DNA from 3 places in the Brevibacterium sp. SIMBA_078 genome. Region 3 is predicted to be linked to each of the others. Evidence: riboswitches for the same ligand, from Rfam matches in the RefSeq annotation. Region 3 holds a riboswitch; each other region holds the start of a gene.

Region 1 (6,300 bases), on a different contig from region 3:
AGTACTCCCCGGTCAGCGCTTCATAGCGCAGGAGCCGACCGATGCATGGGGCACCGATGCCGCAGATGAGTTTGATCGCCTCGGTCGCCATCGCCGAGCCCACGGTTCCGCACAGCACTCCCAGGACCCCGCCCTCCGCGCAGTTGGGCACCGAATCGGGTTCCGGGATATCCGGGAACAGGTCGCGCAGCATCGGCCCGTGACCGGGAACGAACGTGCTCACCTGACCGGCGAAGCGGAAGATCGTGCCCCACACCAGCGGGGTGCCGGTGAGTTCGGCGGCATCATTGGATAAGTACCGGGTGGCGAAGTTGTCCGCCCCGTCGAGCACGACATCGTGTTCAGCGAAGAGACCGAGCGCATTCTCCGGGCTCAGCCGGTGCTCGATCGTGCGCACCTCGAGGTTCGGATCGAGCCGGTGCAGGGCATCGGCGGCAGAGGCGACCTTCGGTCGGCCCACATCGGCATCCCGGTGGATGATCTGGCGCTGCAGGTTCGAGGCCTCCACCACGTCATCGTCGATGATCGTGATCGACCCGACCCCGGCGGCCGCCAGATAGTTGAGGACCGGGGCCCCGAGACCGCCGGCCCCGATGACCAGCACCGAGGCGGCCCGCAGACGCCGTTGTCCCTCGAGTCCGAAACCCGGCAGGCTCAGGTGCCGGGAGTAGCGTTCCAGCTCCGTCCGGGACAGGGATTCCACGGGGTCGACGAGCGGAGGCAACGATGTCGGAGTGGTGGCAGCGGCGGTCATTGTGCTGCGACCATTCCGTCGAACGGCGATGACGCCAATGCCAACGGTCGTTTGGGAATCCTCCCGGCACCGCCAGCGAGATGCCCGGCCTCGACGGCCAAAGCCATCGCCCGGGCCATGGCGTGAGCATCGTGGGCGCGGGTGACGGCCGAGGCCAGAAGTACCGCGGTGCACCCGAGCTCCATCGCCAGAGCGGCATCGGAGGCGGTGCCGACACCGGCGTCGAGGATGACGGGCACCTGTGCACGGGAGACGATGGTCTCGATGTTGTGAGGGTTGAGGATGCCCAGCCCGCTGCCGATCGGAGCTCCGGCCGGCATGACCACAGCCACACCGGCGTCCTCGAGACGTTTTGCCAGGGCCGGATCGTCGTTCGTGTAGGCGAAGACCGTGAACCCGTCGAGGACGAGTTCCTCGGCTGCGGCGAAGAGTTCGATGGGGTCCGGCAACAGGGTGTCCTCATCGGCGATGACCTCGAGCTTCACCCAGTTCGTCTCCAGAGCCTCTCGAGCCAGTCGGGCGGTGAGCACGGCATCCCTGGCCGTATAGCAGCCGGCCGTGTTCGGCAGCACCCGAATACCCAGACGCTGGAGCATGGTGAAGACCGAGTCCCGGGACTCAGCGTCGAAACGGCGCATCGCCACAGTCGTCAGCTCGGTTCCCGAAGCCACGAGTGCGTCTTCGAGGATGCTCAGGGAACTCGCCCCTCCCGTGCCCATCACGAGGCGAGACGACATCTCCACATTATCGATCGTCCAGGTCATCTCAGCCTCCCTGCACAGCGGTGACGATGTCGACGGTGTGCCCATCGGCAAGGGTGAGAGAGGACCAGGTGCCGCGACGGATGACTTCACCGTCGACGGCCAGGGCGATGCCCAATCGTCCACCGTCGGCCGCTGTCCCATCGGGATTCAGTTCCCGTCCGGTGACCTCGGCGACGAGGTCGAGCGCCGAGGTGGCACCCGACAGCTCATGGCGATCGCCATTGAGGACGATGGTCGGTGAGTGGTCGCGGTCGGTCATGAGATGCTCCTCATCGGGTAGGCAGTGGTGTGTTCTGTGGTGAAGCGGTGCGGGGACACGGACTCGAGCGCCCCATCGGGGGACCAGCCGGAATCGACGCCCAAGGTGATCTCGGCGCCGAGCCGGCCACCGAACGGGGCCAAGAGGATGCCGTGGCGGAAATACCCTGTGCTCACGATGCAGCCGGGATCGATGCGGCCGATCATCGGCAGATCGTCGGGCGAGCCGGGTCGGGCACGGGTGGTGATATCGGTGATCTCCGCGTCGAGGATTCCCGGGACCAATCGCTGCCCGTCGGCGAGCAGTCGGTGGAGCGCCCCGGCCGGAGTGCCGGAGAGTCCGTCCTCACGCGAACTGGCACCGAGCACGATCTCGCCATCGGGGCGGGGGACCAAATAGACGGAGCGACCGTTGACCAGCCCGCGGATGGTTCGGCTCAGCAGCGGAGCCGCCTCGGCGGGGGCGCGCAGTCGCAGAACATCACCCCAGACCTCACGCAGAGGCAGCTGTGGGGCACCGACGATCGCGGACACAGCGCTGCCGGCGCAGATGACCACCTGATCGGCCTCCAGCCGGCGGCCGTCGCCCAGCTCGACTCCCACAGTCGTATCGCCGTCCTTGACCAGTCCGGCCGCGCGCTGGCGAACGAAGCCACCTGAATCAGAGGACAGGACAGTCAGCAATGCGGCAGTGAGCCGACGGGGGTCGATCGAGTGATCGCCTGGAATGTGCACGGCCCCGGCCACGGCAGGCGACAACGACGGCTCAACCCGGCGGGCAGCGCTGCCGGTGATGAGCTCGGTGGCGAAACCGGATCGGGATTGTGCATCGCGCAGCTCCCGCAGAGCTTGCAGATCAGCTCGGTCACCGGCGCACACCAATGTGCCGGCATCCGAAAAACCGAGATCGCTGCCGGCGGCGCTCGCCACCTCGGCGGAGAACTGAGGATACATCTGCGCGGAGGCCCGCATCAGCGGGTACAGGGGAGTCTGCCCCCAGACCACCTCGGCGGCGGGAGCCAGCATCCCCGCAGCAGCATGGCTCGCACCCTGGGCGGGCGCAGGATCGATGATGGTGACTTCGGCGCCGAGGCGGTGCAGATACCAGGCCGTGGACAGGCCGATGATCCCGGCGCCGACGACAATGACTCTCACAGCTTCTCCCTCCGGCGGCATGATCCGCATCAGGTCTGACGGTCGGCTCTTACGCCCTCTCAGCCTCGTTGGGAGGCTCCCGCGAACTCCTCTACTCTATGACCATGACCACACAGATGCCACCGCGCACCGCAGCGCGGCAGACGAAAAGAGCCTGGAGAGAGGCCCGACTGGCGGAGGCGAAGCTCTACCTGTGCACCGATGCCCGGACCGGTCAGGACGACCTCGCCGAGTTCCTCGACGCCGCCTACCGTGGGGGAGTCGACATCATCCAACTGCGGGACAAGAGCCTCGAGGCCCGCGCCGAGATCGCGGCCTTGGAGGTCCTCAAAGATGTCGCCGCCGATCACGACAAGCTCTTCTCAGTCAATGACCGTGCCGACGTCGCGCTGCTGACCGACGCCGACGTCTTCCACGTCGGTCAAGGCGACCTCACCAGTGCTCAGGCCAGGGCCGTGCTCGGACCCGATGTCATCCTCGGTCGCTCGACGCATTCCCGCGAGCAGGCGCTCGCCGCCGAGGCGGACCCGGAGACCGACTATTTCTGTGTCGGGCCGGTCTGGGAGACCCCGACGAAGCCCGGCCGTGCTTCTGTGGGGACGGCTCTGCTGACCGCCACCGCCGCCAAGGCGGCCAAACCGTGGTTCGCGATCGGTGGTATTGCGACCGGGGAGAGGCTGGACGCGATCCGTCAGGCGGGCGCGAGGCGTGCCGTCGTCGTCCGTGCGATAACCTCGGCTGAGGATCCCGCTGCGGCCGCGCGGGAGCTCAAGGAGGAGTTGGAATGACCCAAGCAGCTGACAGCGCATCCGACGGAATCAGCACTGGTGCCGACCTGTCGATTCTCATCGCCGGGGCGGGGGCCACCGGCGGAGCGTTCGGCACCTATCTGCAGGAGGCCGGACGTGATGTCACTTTCCTGCTCCGGCAGGCACGGGCGGAGACGGTCCGCGCGGAGGGACTGCGCTTCACTGCACCCGGTGATGATCGGACGAATCAGGTCGATGTCATCACCGCTGAGGAGCTCGCAGCCGCACCACGAACTTTCGACCTCGTCATCGTCGCGGTCAAAGCGGGTGGACTCGACTTGGTCATCGCCGATATCGGACCGGCTGTCGGCGAACAGACGACGATCATCCCGTTCCTCAACGGCATGGCTCAGATCGAGAAGCTGCAGAGCAGATACCCCGGACAGGTGCTCGGCGGGTTCGTCAAGATCGTCGGCACAATCAGGGACGGAGCTGTCGTCCAGCTCACCGACATGGCCGTGATGACTATCGGAGATCTCCACGGCGCTGAAATGCCCACACGCATCTCCGAAGCGCTCGATGTCCCCGGTTTCAAACTGCAGACCGTCGACGGCATCATCGATGGGCTGTGGGAGAAATGGATCTTCATCGCCGCGGCGGGAGTCGTCACCTGCCTGTTCCGCGCCCCGGTCGGAGCGATCATGGAAGCCGGCGGCAGGTCGCACGTGCATGCCATCGTCGATGAGCTCGAAGCCGTGGCGGCTGCGGCCGGACACTCGGTGTCGGAAGCCTCCCACACCATGACAATCAAGATGCTCACCGAGGATGGTTCGGCCTTCACCTCATCTCTCTACCGGGATGTGACGGCAGGGCTGCCGAGCGAAACGGAGCACATCCTCGGCGACCTGTCGCTCAAGGCGGAGGAACTGGGAGTGGCGACTCCGCTGCTCGACCTCACGCTTGTGCAGCTGCGGGCAGGGGAAGCCCAGAAGCGGCTCTGACTTCGGCTGTGCCCGTGCGCAGCATCGCCAGATACGGCTCCTGCGGCTGAGTGTGTTCGACGTCGGACGAACCGTGCGCGGCGGTGAACGTGACCATGGGGACGCCGTCGACATCATCGAGGACGAGCAGCGTCTCGTACCCGCCCGGACCCAGCGAATGGGAGCTTCCTGTCGGCAGGTCGAAGACGAGGCGTTCCACCGGACTGTCCGGTTCGGGTGGGCGGTGCATCTCCTGTGCCGCCACATCGGCGAACTGTTCGGCGGTGATGAGGTAGGCCTTGGCGGGGGTCGGCCCCGGGACGGAATGATCGTAGAAGGCCATGCCGCCGCCCCACACCTTGGACTCGCCGGCGAAGTAGATCGTTCCGGGCAGTTCGATCCCTGCCTCGGCGCGGGGCAGTGTTCCGTCCCTGGCACCGGGGTAGGTCACCATCGCCCCGGGCGGTCGCCCGCCCTGCAGATAGCAGGAGAGCCGATCGCGAGCCATGTTCGATCCGTAGCTGACGTACCACACATATGTTTGAGACATCCCTGCCATCGTGACATCTCGGTCTTGGAATTTGGTGAACCGGTGACGTGCGCGTCCTCTGCCGCGCCGGCGCAATCGGCGGACGAGCTCGGCGCTGCCGGTGATGGCCAGGGCGATGCCGATGCCCACGGCGACTCCGAGCAGCGGCCGGTCCTCGAAGACCATTCCCCCGATGAGTCCGATCACCGTCGAATAGAGCGCCCAGGCGAGGCTGCCGATTCCGTCCCAGAGCAGGAAGGTGCGGATCGGGAACCCGAGCAGACCGGAGCCGATGGTGGCCAGGCTGCGGCCCCCGGGAACGAATCGGCCGGCGATGAGCACGGTCCCGCCTCGGCGAGAGAAGACCGTGTGGGCGGAGCCAAGCAGGTTGGCGATGCGAGTCCACCGCCGCCATCGGCCGACCCCGGTCGCAGCGAATCGGCCGACGAGGTGAGCTGCCAGATCCCCGAGGAGAGCCCCTCCGGCAGCGGCGAGGACGAGCCCTGCCGGGTGAGGGTGCCCCATCGCGGCGAAGGTTGCAGCGGTGATGAGCAGGGTCTCCGACGGCACAAGCGGCACGAGCGAGTCCAGTGCCGCGGCCACGGCGATGAGCAGGTACACCCACGGAGAGGTGAGGGTGGCGGTGAGCAGCTCGAGTGCGAGATCCATACTCATCCACGCTAGGCACAAGGCGGCAGGGCCGGTACGCGGTCGGGCGCACGGTCAGTGCGGCCGACCGGCAGCCGCCATTGCGGAAAACCGGAATCCGGGAGTGCGGCCGAACCCCTGGGAGGCGGCGACGGGCGTTGCTACGATCGACTTATGCCCTGGCCGAGCGCGCTGTCCACCCGCCTTCCTCCTGAAGTACGGATGTTCACCGCGCGGTGGGCGCGGTCCGTGCTCGCCGTCGTATGGGGCGGTCTGCTGTGTCTGCCGCTGCTCATCGCCTCCGTGCTTCCGCCCACTTCACGCATGGCCGCGAAGGTGCGGAGCTGGGAACTCGCTCGGCATTCTCGCGGGTTCGGACTCGTCCTCGCCGACGAGCCGACCAAACGTCGATTCCTGCTCGGCAACGGCCTGGTCGCCGCACTCGCCATCATCCCCACCGCGA
Region 2 (6,300 bases), 1.5 Mb from region 3:
CTGGCCGCTCCCGGCGAAAGCGGTGAGCAGCTCCTCGGCCGCCGCCTTCGGATCGTCAGCCATGCAGATCGCCGAGACCACGCAGATCCCGATCAGTCCACGTCCCTGCAGGTCAGGGGCACGGTCGGTGTTGATGCCGCCGATCGCGACCGCGGGGATGCCGGCTTCTGCCACCAGTTCGCCGAGGCGGTCCGGTCCGATTCCGTCGGGGGCGTCGGCTTTCGTGGAGGTGTCGTAGACGGGTCCGATGCCGACGAGGTCGACGACTCCGGAGTCGCGAGCGGCGGCGAATTCGTCGCTGTGCGCGGCAGAGAGACCGATGAGCGGTGCCGCACCCAGGGCGGCGCGCACCTCGGCGACGGTGGTGTCAGTTTGGCCGACGTGGATGTGCACGTTCTCGCCTTCGTCGATGAGACGGCGGGCCACTTCGACGCGGTCGTTGAGGACGACGGGGACCGTGCGGTCGGTGTCGCGGGTGGCGGCATCGACGGCGGAGATGACCTGGCGGGTGAGCGAGTAGAAGCCTGCATCGTCGATGTCCTTGTCGCGGACCTGGACGATGCCCACTCCCCCGGCGACGGCGGCCTGCACGGTCTCGGCGACGCTGCGGCCGGCGGCCTCGCATTGCGCGGAGTCGGTGACGAGGTAGAGGCGCGTGTCGATTCCGGCGAAGCGGTCGGTCGCGTCTGCTCGGTCGTTCACGGTCGCGCTGTCGTCGGCCGGGTTGTCAGCGATATGGGCGGAACCGGCGGTCATGCCTGGACGCCTTTGCTGGCGGTTTCATTCGCAGAAGTGAGCGTGTCGAGACTGATTCTCGCCTGTGCGAGTCGACTGCCGTCGACGGTGTGGAGCGCATCGAGGAAGTTCACCGAGTAGCTGCCCGGCCCCTTCGCACCGTCGGCGGCGAGTTCCCCGGCGACCGCGAAGTGGGCGTGGGCGGCGACGACAGCTTCGAATCTCGCCGAGGCGGCCCCACCGAGCGCGGACTGCTCAGCGGCGTTGACCGCTGAGACGTCGGCGTCGGGGTCGGCCAGTCCGGCGCGGGCGGCGGCCAAGTAGCCGACGGTGACGGCGCCGAGTGAGCAGCCGGTGCCGATGACCAGCGGCATGAACTCATGTCCGCCGGAGATGCGGGCGACGTGGTCGGTGCCGTCGATGTGGGCGACGACGGCATCGGTGGGTCCGGAGACGGCGACGATGGCACCGGTTTCCCGGGCCAGTTTCGCGGCGGCGGGAAGGACGGCGTCGACTTCGTCGGTGGAGTCGACTCCGCGTCCACCGAGTCCGACTGCGGCGAGTGCGGCGATCTCGGAGGCGTTGCCGCGGATGGCGGTCGGGTGATCGGCGGCGGCGCGGCGGATGCGGGAGGTGCGGAAGTCGACGGCACCGACGCTCACGGGGTCGAGGACCCAGGGTTTTCCGGCGGCGTTGGCGACGTCGATGGCGGCATCGGCGGCGAGCAGCTGGTGGTTCGAGGCGGTTCCGAAGTTGACGAGAATTCCGCTGGCGATTCCGGCGAACTGTCCGGCATCGGCCTCGTGGTCGAGCATTGCCGGGGAGGCGCCGATGGCCAGGAGCACGTTGGCGCTGAACTGCTGCACGACGGTGTTCGTGATGCACTGGATGAGTGGGTTGCTTGCGCGCAGTCGCGCATTCGCAGAACGCAGGTCGAAGTCAACCATGACGATCCCTTCGCTAGTATGGCCCAGATCAGGTTCGATGGGTGTTCTCTCAGCCTCGTTGTCCTCCGTGCGCAGCGTCTTGGTGCGAACGGATCCTCATGAGGCACCCCATGTCATTGGCTCCGACTGTATCAGCCCGCCCGGACACGGGCGACTTCCACAGTCACAAGGTCAAGTCGGGGAATGAGCGCCGCTCCCCGTTGTGCGCCATGCTGGCCGATAGGTCCCCGTACAAGACTGATTGCACGGACCTCCGTGCTGTGAGATTATCGAAGTGGTAGCAAGGAGTTCACCTCCTAGAGCGCCAAGTCGCAAGCCCACGTCTCAGACGTGGGTTTTTGCGTTGGGCCTCGTGTCAGAGCCGCTGGGTAGAGTTTGCCCATGCTGCTCGCCTATATCGATGAGATCGGTGAACCCGGCCCGTACGTCGCCAAAGACCACCCGAGATTTAACACCAATCCCGTCTTCGGCTATGCAGGCTTCGTCATTCCCGAAAGCTCGGCTCGGAGATTCGGTCAGATCTTTACAGCAGAGAAGCGACGTGTCTTTGCCAGCGAGCTTCGGGGCGTAGAGAACCCGGGCCGCTGGGAGCGAAAGGGCTCAGATATCTTCACCCCAGACGCTTGGCGAAGATACGGTGAGCAGATCCGTGTCTTTCGCGGACTGATCAACAGGCTCGCAGAACTGAGCGGACACGTCTTCTTCGATGCCGAACAGAAGGAGGTCGGCACCAGGAAGCAAGTGCGGCTCTCCGATGAGCAGCGCTATGCGAGAGTCGGTCAATCGTCTCTGTCGTCACGCGGACAATTGCGGCGAGAATCTACTGATGCTAATGGACCAGATCAATGAGAAGCAACGGGCTGCAAGAGTAGCGTCGATATACGCACACATATTCTCGCGTGCCCAAGAATTCAGGGAAATGAATGCTGCCATTGAGCCGCCCATGCACATCGACAGTGCTCTCAGCTCCAATATTCAGTTTGCCGATTGGATAGCAGCATCTGTCAGCCGAGCCATCGACTACCAACTCGAACGCGGATCAAGGTACGACTGGGTACCTCAGGCCCTCGGCAGCCACATGCACCATCGCATCACACACGAATCCAAGCTTCGTCTCTGGCAGAGTTCGCTGGGCGATCTGAACAACTTCGACGTATTCAAAGCCGAGAGGCCTTACCTGGACCGACTTCAAAATGGATCCATGAGCCCCGAAGATCTCGCAAAACTTGAGAGGATCAAGCACGCATCCATGAAGCGTCGCTGACGCTCCGCAGAACGAGCTACTGGAACCGCGACGTGTTCAAGTGCTCCACGTAAGCACTCGAGAAGCTCGCGAGCGGGCTGCTCAAATCCGAGATGGCCATCTGTACGGAGCCATTTCGGAGCTGAGCGACCCGCTCGGCGGAATTCCGAGGGCGGGCTTCCCGCTACCCGCGCCCGACGTACCTCTGACCGCGGCGGCTGAGCGCATCGACGACGACTGCGGTGAGCAGCACGAGTGCCGTGATGATCTGCTGTGCATCGGAGTTGAAGCCGATGAGGTAGAGACCGTTGTTGATCGCACCGACGACCAGAGCACCGAGCACGGCTGCCCAAGCAGTTCCGCGACCGCCGAACAGCGAGGTACCGCCGATGACGGCTGCAGCGATCGCATTGAGCAGGTCCTGCGTGCTCACCAGCGTCGATCCCGCATTCGTCGTCACACCGGTCTTGATGAAACCGAACAGTGCGGCCAGCACTCCGGCGGCCATGAACACGCTGATGCGCACCCAGGTCACGCGGATGCCAGCGCGCCGGGCGGCTTCGACCTTGCCGCCGACGGCGTAGATCGACCGGCCATAGCGGGTCTTGCGCAGCACGAGATCGATGATGATCGCGATGACGATCATGAGGAAGAACGGCATCGCCAGACCGAAGTCCTGATTGACGAGGATGAGGAACCCGAACACGATCGCGGCCAGCAGCACGATCCGCACGATCACAGAGGTCCAGCTCGGAGCGCTGAGACCCTCCCGGTGGCGGCGCAGCTTCGAATAGATGATGCCGCCGCCGAAGCCGATGATCGCGACGGCGCCGAAGATATAGGCCCAGATCGCCGGGAAGTAGAAGCTCGCGAAGTCGAAGGCGAAGGTGTCCGACATCGACAGGTTCTTCTGCGTGCCGAGAGTCGTGAGGGTCAGACCGGTGAACGCGAGCAGACCGGCCAAGGTGACGACGAACGCCGGGATGCCGACGACGGCGAAGAACCAACCTTGAATCGCGCCGACGACCAGGCCGAGCAGCAGCATGATGATCAGTGCCAGGGCCGGCGGCACACCTTGTCTCACCACCAGAACTCCGAGCAGCGAGGCGGCCAGACCTCCCAACTGCGCCAGAGACAGATCGATCTCGCCGAGGAGCAGGATGAGGTTGATGCCGAGAGCCAGGATCGCGAGGAACGCGACCTGAGTGGAGAGGTTGACGAGGTTGGCCGGAGAGATGAAGTTCGAGTCGGCCGACTGGAACACGATGACGATGACGATGAGAGCGAGGATGACCGGGAACGACCCCAGCTGCCCCTCTTTGACCCGGCGGACGAAGGTGCCGACCACACCTTCGGACGAGATCCGCTCATCGGTGATGAAGGAATTGCGGGTCATCGGCGCTCACCCCTCCGTGCGGCGCGTTTGGTCACGACGTTGTCGCTGGCTCCGGTGATCGCGGCGACCAGCACGTCGGTGCGCTCGTCACCAGGGAAGTCACCGGCATCCTTGCCCAGTCGCAGCACGTGCACTCGGTCGCACACCGCCTGCACATCGGCCATATTGTGGCTGACGAGCAGCACCCCGAGGTCGCGTTCCTTGAGCCGTTCGATGAGGTTGAGCACCTCGGCCGTCTGGGCGACGCCGAGCGCCGCCGTCGGTTCGTCGAGCATGACCAGGGATGGTTCGCCGAGGAGGGACCGGGCGATGGCGACCGTCTGACGTTGACCGCCGGACAGGGCTGCGATCGGTACGCGCACGCTCGGGATCTTTGCCGAGAGGCTGCGCAGCAGCTCCCAGGATTTGGCTTCCATCGTCACTTCGTCGAGGACGCCGCCGCGGGTCTTCTCATGTCCGAGGAAGAGGTTGGCCACCACGTCGAGGTTCTCGCACAGGGACAGATCCTGGAACACTGTGGCCACTCCGGCTTTCTGTGCATCCTTCGGCGAGGAGAATCTCTGCGCCGTCCCGTTCATGATGAGCTCGCCGTCATCGGCGGCGTGGACTCCGGCGATGACCTTGATCAGGGTCGACTTGCCGGCGCCGTTGTCGCCGACGAGGCCGACGACTTCGCCGCGGCCGACGCTGAGATGGATGTCGGTCAGGGCTTGGACTGCACCGAACCGTTTGTTGATTCCGCGCAGTTCGAGCACCGGCTCGCTGTCGCTGCCCGGCGTCCGCGTCGCTGCGGATGCCGGGTCGGGTGTCTCTGGTGTCATCTGTTCCTACTTGTCGCAGTCGTTGACCCCGGCAGCCGGCGACCGGTGGCGGTCGCCGGCTCGGGGTCGGTCACGTCAGATTGTGAACGCGCACGCGCTCACTTCACACCGGCATCGGCACAGAGCTTCTCCACCTTGCCGGTGCAGATGTCCTCGGCCTTGATCTGGTCACCGACGATGTCTTTGATGGTGTCGGTGGTGACGACCTTGGCTTCGACGAAGTCCGTGGGGGTGTCTTTGTAGGTCGTGCCCGCGTCGACGTCCTCGCCTGCGGCCAGGGCCACGGCGGCCTTGGCGGCGAATTCGGCCTGCGGCGGGATCGACTTGTAGATCGTGGCGTACTGGTCACCCTTGAGGATGTTCTGCAGCCCGTCGACCTCGGCGTCCTGACCGGTGACGACGGGTTCGACCTTGGCCTTCTTCGTCGCAGCGATGACACCGCCAGCGGTGCCGTCGTTGGCAGAGTAGATCGCGATCGGCTTCTCGCCCTTGCCCTGCAGCTGACCTTCGACCCACTGGCGGGCGTCGTCGGGATTCCAATCGAGGGTGTCATGGCCGGCGGCGATGTCGACGCCCGCGCCCTTGAGGGTCTCTTCGGCACCGGCCTTGAAGTCCGCGGCGTTCGGGTCCTTCGGGTCGCCGTTGACCATCCAGACCGGTCCGGACTTCGGGTCGACTCCGGCGTCCTTGAGTCCGTCGAGGACGGCCTGGCCCTGCAGGTTGCCGATCTTCTTGTTGTCGAACGAGGTGTAGTAGTCCGCACCTTCGAAGAAGCGGTCGTAGGCGATGACCGGGATCTTCTTCGCTTCGGCCTTCGACAGCGCGGAGGAGACCGCGGAAGCGTCGACGGGGTCGAGGACGATGGCGTCGACGCCCTCGGTCACGGCTGCCTCGACCTGTTGCTGCTGCTGAGTCGCGTCCTGATTGGCGTTGCGGTATTCGACCTTCGCGTCAGGGTTGGCTTCCTTGAGGTATTTCTCGAAGTTCGGCTTATCGAGCGACTCGTACCGGGTGGTCTTCGACTCGGGTAGCAGCAGCGCAATGGTGACGTCCCCGTCACTGCCGGATCCGCTGTCGGCCTCGTCGTTTCCCTGGCCCTTCTGATTACCGCAGCCACTGAGCGCAAGAGCACCGATAGCGACGGAGGCACCGAGCAGC
Region 3 (6,300 bases):
GCGCACACGCACGCCGAGGCGGCCGCCCCGATCGATGAGTTCGTAGAGGACATTGCCGACGGTGAACCAGTTGAGCGAGCCGCCGTTCGGAAGCTTCGCGCTGAACCCGTTCTCTTCCACGCGGACCTGTGGCTTGGCGGGCACTGCTGCGTGTCCCTCGGACCCCGCATCGGATCCGGAGCCCGTTCCGATGTCCGTTCCGGCAGAAGCGTCGGCACCTGCAGCGTCCGCCGCACCTGCACCCGCGCCGGACTGGTCCATGACCCGAGGCAGGGTCGATGTGTCGCTGGGCACGGCCGGGCTGGTCGCACGGGTCGGTCCTCCGCCGTTCGCACCGGAGCCGCCGGCAGCCCCGGCAGTCCCGCCGTTGTCGACCTTGCTGAGCAGGTCGAATGTCTCGGCTGCCGGGCCGGCCTTGATTCCGGTCTTCAGGGATACGGTCACCCATCCGTCGTCGACGGTGAACGTGCCGGGGGCGTCGGTCCAGGTCGATTCGGCGTCGAGCCAGTGAAGTCCGACGACACTGAGCCAGCCGAACGGTTTCGCAAGGGCTGAGTTCCGTGAGTCGCGCCAGGTGTTCCACTCCGTCACGAACTGGTTCACGTCGAACACTCCTTGCCGTCGCTGGTGCGGTCGCAGGGTCGCTGCCCCCGCCTGATTCTCGGACGCGGTGGCAACCCGTCGCCTGAGACCTGATCTTCTTCACCTCCAAACTACCGCAAACGATAGGCTGGGGAAATGAATGAATCACTCCCGAGACCGGATGCGGCCGCGACGACAGCGGCCGACCTCGGCGACTTCGTCAGCGCATCTCCCAGCTCGTACCACGCGGTGGACACGGCAGCGAAACGCCTGGAAGGGGCCGGTTTCTCCCGCCTCGACGAGTCCGTCCCCTGGGCGCTGACGCCAGGGACCGGACACTACGTCATCCGCGACGGCGCGCTCATCGCATGGATGAATCCCACGGTCACCGAGGCGGCTCCCCGGTTCCGTGTGTTCGGTTCCCACACCGACTCCCCGGCGTTCAAACTCAAACCCGGCGGTGAGTTCACCGCCGAAGGCACCCGCCAGGTCGGGGTGGAGATCTACGGCGGGCCGCTGCTGAATTCGTGGCTCGACCGTGAGCTCGCATTCGCGGGTCGACTCAGCCTCGCCGACGGCAGCATCGTACTCGCCCGCACCGGGCCGATCGCTCGCATCCCGCAGCTCGCGATCCACCTCGACCGGCAGGTCAACGAGGGTCTGACCCTGGACAAGCAGCGTCACACCACTCCCGTCATCGGTCTGGCCGACCTCGCCGAGGCAGACATCATCGAACTGCTCGCAGAGTCGGCCGGGGTCGATGCCGAGTCCGTCGTCGGCCACGATGTCTACACCATTCCCGTTCAGGAGCCGGCCCTCTTCGGTGCCGCCGAGGAGTTCTTCGCCTCGCCGAGGCTGGACAACCTTCTGTCCGTGCACGCCGGCGTCACCGCTCTCACCCAGCTCGATGCCGACGGGCTCGACGGCATCCCCCTGTTCGCGGCGTTCGATCATGAGGAGATCGGGTCGAATTCGCGCTCGGGCGCGTGCGGTCCGTTCCTCGCCGATGTCACCGAGCGCATCGTCGCCTCCTTGCTGCCGCAGTCGACGCGCAGCGATTATCTCGCGTCGATGGCCACCTCGGTGTGCGTCTCCTCCGATGCCGGGCATGCTGCCCATCCGAACTATCCGGAACGGCACGATCCGCATGTCCGCCCCCGCCTCGGCGGCGGTCCCCTGCTCAAGCTCAATGCTCAGCAGCGCTACGCCACGGATGCGGTCGGCACCGCGGTGTGGTCGCAGGCGTGCGCGGCCGCCGGAGTCGAATACCAGGATTTCGTCTCTAACAATGCGATGCCCTGCGGGTCGACGATCGGACCGCTGACCGCGACCCGTCTGGGAATGACCACCGTCGACGTCGGTCCTGCCCTGTACTCGATGCACTCGGCACGCGAAATGGTCGCGGTCTCTGACGTCGCCGCTCTCGGCGCGGCCGCGAAGGCGTTCCTCCAGGGCAGCTGACCGCCGCGCCGCATTTCCGGCGGGACTCGATTCCGCCGAAAGTGCAGTTGTCCTCACTGCGTCAGTCGTGATACGAATTGCACGACCCCACGGGAGCCCGCTGCAAGGGCTGAGATCGGACTGGATCGTCCGAGACCGTAGAACCTGATCCGGTTGATACCGGCGTAGGAAGTGAGGACTGCAGATGACTGCATTCACCCCGGAAACCCCTGCCCCTGCCACGACTTCGGCCTCCGCACCTTCGCACGACGAATTCACCCTCGAGCAGTATCCGACGCATTCGCCGGCATGGGTTGATGACGAGGAACACGGCATCCGCGTTCCCGTGACCCGCATCGAACTCGAGGACTCGAACGGCCGGGCGAACGATCCCGTCGACGTCTACCGCACCGTCGGACCGGGCAGTCTCCCGGAAGAGGGACTGCCCGCTCTGCGGTTCCCGTGGATCGAGAACCGCCTCGACACTGAGACCTACGACGCCCGCGGCCACCGCATCGCCGACGACGGTCGTGCCGCCGTCCGCCGAGGTGCCCCGTCGCAGCAGTGGAAGGGACGCAAACCGGTCCCCCGTCGGGCCAAGTCCGGCCGCACGGTGACCCAGATGCACTACGCAAGGCAGGGCATCATCACCCCGGAGATGCGGTTCGTCGCGCTCCGCGAACAGTGCGATGTCGAACTCGTCCGTGCCGAGCTCGCCGCCGGTCGCGCGATCATCCCGAACAACATCAACCACCCCGAATCAGAGCCGATGATCATCGGCAAAGCGTTCCTCGTCAAGATCAACGCGAACATCGGCAATTCCGCGGTCACCAGCTCCATCGCCGAGGAGGTGCAGAAGCTGCGATGGGCCGCGAAGTGGGGTGCCGACACCCTCATGGATCTGTCGACCGGCAATGACATCCACACCACCCGGGAGTGGATCATCCGCAATTCGCCGATCCCCATCGGCACCGTCCCGATCTATCAGGCGCTGGAGAAGGTCGACGGCGATGCGAACGCGCTGACCTGGGAGGTCTATCGCGACACAGTCATCGAGCAGTGCGAGCAGGGTGTCGACTACATGACCGTGCACGCCGGTGTGCTGCTGCGCTACGTTCCGCTCACGGCCGACCGGGTCACCGGGATGGTCTCGCGCGGCGGGTCCATCATGGCCGGCTGGTGCCTTGCCCACCACGAGGAGAACTTCCTCTACACCCACTTCGATGAACTCTGTGAGATCTTCGCTCGCTATGATGTCGCTTTCTCACTCGGCGACGGACTGCGGCCGGGTTCTATCGCCGATGCCAACGATGCCGCCCAGTTCGCCGAGCTCGACACTCTCGCCGAACTCACCGAACGCGCGTGGGCCCACGACGTCCAGGTGATGGTCGAAGGGCCCGGGCACATTCCGCTCCACCTCGTGCGGGAGAACGTCGAACGTCAGCAGGAGCTCTGCCACGGTGCGCCGTTCTACACCTTGGGTCCGCTGGTCACGGACATCGCGCCCGGATACGACCACATCACCTCGGCGATCGGGGCGACGGAGATCGCCCGCTACGGCACGGCGATGCTCTGCTACGTCACCCCGAAGGAGCATCTCGGTCTGCCCGACCGCGACGACGTCAAGACTGGAGTGATCACGTACAAGATCGCCGCGCATGCCGCCGATATCGCGAAGGGCCACCCCGGTGCGACAGTCCGTGATGATGCACTGTCGAAGGCTCGGTTCGAATTCCGGTGGCGTGACCAGTTCGCCCTCGGTCTCGATCCGGAGACCGCCGAGGCGTTCCACGACGAGACGCTCCCGGCCGAACCGGCGAAGACCGCGCACTTCTGTTCGATGTGCGGTCCGAAGTTCTGCTCGATGCGCATCTCCCAGGACATCCGCGACACCTACGGCAGCGCCGAGGCGCAGGAAGCCCTGGCCGGAATGCGGCAGAAGAGCCGCGAGTTCCTCCCATCGGGAGGCGAGGTCTACCTGCCCGATCCGACCGTCGGGCTCAAAGCAGACTGACCGTCGTTCAAGGCGTGGCGCGTCGATCGAACTGTGCACGAGTCGACAGACGCGCCAACCCTTGATTCAACGGGGCCGGCCAGCCCAACCTCCTACTTGTTCAGTTCGTCCAGTGCCTTCTGCGAACCCGGGTGCAGCTTGATCGGCTCCGGCGGCTCGGCGGTGTCGAGGTTGATCTCCTTCGCCGCAGCATGCACCTTGACCAGATCGTCCTTCTTGTCGAAGAGGAGCTTCGTCAGAGCACAGGCCGTGCCTTCGTCCATGTCGTTGCGGACCATGAGCACGTTCGGGGTGACGATCGTCTTCACCGTGTCAACGCCCTTGTACGTGTCACCGGGGATCTCGGCCACCTCGTAGACGGGGTTGATCTCCTTCATCTTCCCTTCGAGGTCGGAGATGTCGAGGATCTCGACGTCCTTGCCGTTCGAAGTGAAGAGATCGGTGACGCCTGCCGTGGGCAGTCCGCCGGACCACACCATGCCGTCGATGGTTCCGTCCTTCATCCCGTCGACGGTCTTCGACAGGTCGAGGCGCTGTTTGGTCACGTCCCCGTCCTTGAGCCCGGCGGATTCGATGAGACGGTTCGCGATGACCTCGGTGCCGGACTTCGGCGATCCGGTCGAGATCGTCTTGCCCTTGAAGTCCTCGACCGAGTCGATCTTGGCATCCTTTCGCACGACGACGTGAGTGTAGTTGTCGTAGATGCGCGAGAGCGCGGAGATGTCCTCGGCCTCCTTGAAGTCCTCATTGCCCGACACTGCGTCGGCAGCGGTATCGGCCAAGGAGAATGCGATGTCGAAGTCGCCGCTGGACAGCTGTTGGAGGTTCTGCACGGAGGCGCCGGTCTCCGACGCTGTGGCTTTGAGGTCGGAATTGTCGGAGATCACCTGCGCCAGTCCGCCGCCGAGCACGTAGTACACGCCGGTCGAGTTGCCGGTGGCGATGGTGATCTGCCCCGAGGCGGCAGTGCAGCCGTCCCCGCCTTCTGCGGCGGGTTCGGCTTCGCGCTTGCCACCACATGAACTCATCGTCAGCACTGCGGCCAGGGCAGCCGCGGCGATCGTGAACGTCTTTGTTCGCTTCATGGACTTCGTCCCTTTCTCAGTTGGTCCCGGCCGGTGTTCCGGACGAGGGTGGTTCGTCGGTGGATCCGTCATCGGAGCTGTGTGTACCGGTTGTGGTTGCTGATGTTTCGTCCTTCGCTGGGGCGGCCACCCCTGCCGCAGTTCCCGTCGCCGAGGCGGTCACCGGTTTGCGTCGGAGGATGAGGTGGATGACGAGGGCGAGAGCAAGGGCCGCGAAGCCGACCATCATCGACAGTGGCTGCAGGTAGAGGAGCGAACCGGCGGCGAGGAAGCACAGTACCCGCTCAGGCCAGCCGGCGCGGCGAATGATCCATCCGCCCGCGCCCGCCGCCAAGGCAGCGACTGCGAAGGCCGAGACGAGGAAGGTCCAGACCGCGCCGAGGAATCCGCCCTGAGCGACCAACGCGGCACCTTCGGGAGTGAAGGTGAAGGCCAAGGGCACGAGGAATGCGGGGATCGCGTACTTGCAGGCCTGCCACATGGTGGCGATGACACGGCCGCCGGTGATTGCCGAGGAGGCAACTGCCGCCAACGCTGTCGGCGGGGAGACCTCGGAGAGGACTGCGTAGTAGAAGATGAACATCGCGGCGGCCGCCTCGGGGACTCCGAGGGTGATGAGCGCTGGGCCGACGATGACCCAGCTGGTGATGAATGAGGCGGTCACCGGCACTGCCAGTCCGAGAACCGTCACGGCAACGGCGGCAAAGATGCAGGTGAGGATCAGGATGACCGTCGGATCATTCGAGAACGCCTGGGCTCCCTTGATGAGGATGTCGGAGATGACCTGGCCGAGTCCGGTCTTCGTGATCGTCGAGACGATGATGCCTGCGGCGGCACACACGCTCGTCACCGGCAGAACCGAGCGGATGCCCGTCGACAGAGCCCCGTAGAACACGTCCCAGACGGCGCGGAGGATCGTGGCGGGTTCGCCTCGGCGGGCGAGGATGATCTCGATGATGCCGAATCCGATACCGACGAGCGTCGCGTAGACAACGGCTTTGAACGGTGCCATGCCGAGGGCGAGGAAGACAACGATGATGCCGAGCGAGATGAAGTGGTAGAAGCCCCTTTTGAAGATCGGCCATGACCGCAGACCCGGCGGCGGGGTGTAGTCGACTTCGATCTTCCGGGAGTCGATTTCGATGGCGAGGAAGATGCCGAGGTAGTACAGGAGGGTGG

Evidence for each region. A riboswitch is a leader RNA that binds a small molecule or an ion and turns the genes downstream of it on or off. The one in region 3 is predicted to bind thiamine pyrophosphate.
Region 1: another riboswitch for thiamine pyrophosphate. It lies ahead of thiO (glycine oxidase ThiO); the one in region 3 lies ahead of thiC (phosphomethylpyrimidine synthase ThiC).
Region 2: another riboswitch for thiamine pyrophosphate. It lies ahead of SB749_RS00510 (hydroxyethylthiazole kinase); the one in region 3 lies ahead of thiC (phosphomethylpyrimidine synthase ThiC).

Annotation. Positions count from the first base shown of each region.
Region 1 covers NZ_JAWRYQ010000002.1:434,080-440,379, reverse strand. The annotation lists gene moeB (molybdopterin-synthase adenylyltransferase MoeB) at 1-754, opposite strand, end outside; gene SB749_RS10340 (thiazole synthase) at 751-1,518, opposite strand; gene thiS (sulfur carrier protein ThiS) at 1,520-1,777, opposite strand; gene thiO (glycine oxidase ThiO) at 1,774-2,931, opposite strand; TPP riboswitch at 2,921-3,024, opposite strand; gene thiE (thiamine phosphate synthase) at 3,036-3,719, shown strand; gene SB749_RS10320 (ketopantoate reductase family protein) at 3,716-4,681, shown strand; gene SB749_RS10315 (DedA family protein) at 4,635-5,858, opposite strand; gene SB749_RS10310 (sensor histidine kinase) at 6,012-6,300, shown strand, end outside.
Region 2 covers NZ_JAWRYQ010000001.1:114,261-120,560, forward strand. The annotation lists gene thiD (bifunctional hydroxymethylpyrimidine kinase/phosphomethylpyrimidine kinase) at 1-1, opposite strand, end outside; gene thiE (thiamine phosphate synthase) at 1-756, opposite strand, end outside; gene SB749_RS00510 (hydroxyethylthiazole kinase) at 753-1,682, opposite strand; TPP riboswitch at 1,670-1,803, opposite strand; gene SB749_RS00515 (DUF3800 domain-containing protein) at 2,064-2,531, shown strand; gene SB749_RS00520 (hypothetical protein) at 2,515-2,946, shown strand; gene SB749_RS00525 (sugar ABC transporter permease) at 3,110-4,321, opposite strand; gene SB749_RS00530 (ATP-binding cassette domain-containing protein) at 4,318-5,142, opposite strand; gene SB749_RS00535 (substrate-binding domain-containing protein) at 5,241-6,300, opposite strand, start outside.
Region 3 covers NZ_JAWRYQ010000001.1:1,625,300-1,631,599, reverse strand. The annotation lists gene SB749_RS07200 (DUF1684 domain-containing protein) at 1-603, opposite strand, end outside; gene SB749_RS07195 (M18 family aminopeptidase) at 739-2,043, shown strand; TPP riboswitch at 2,124-2,232, shown strand; gene thiC (phosphomethylpyrimidine synthase ThiC) at 2,228-4,036, shown strand; gene SB749_RS07185 (TAXI family TRAP transporter solute-binding subunit) at 4,129-5,121, opposite strand; gene SB749_RS07180 (TRAP transporter permease) at 5,138-6,300, opposite strand, start outside.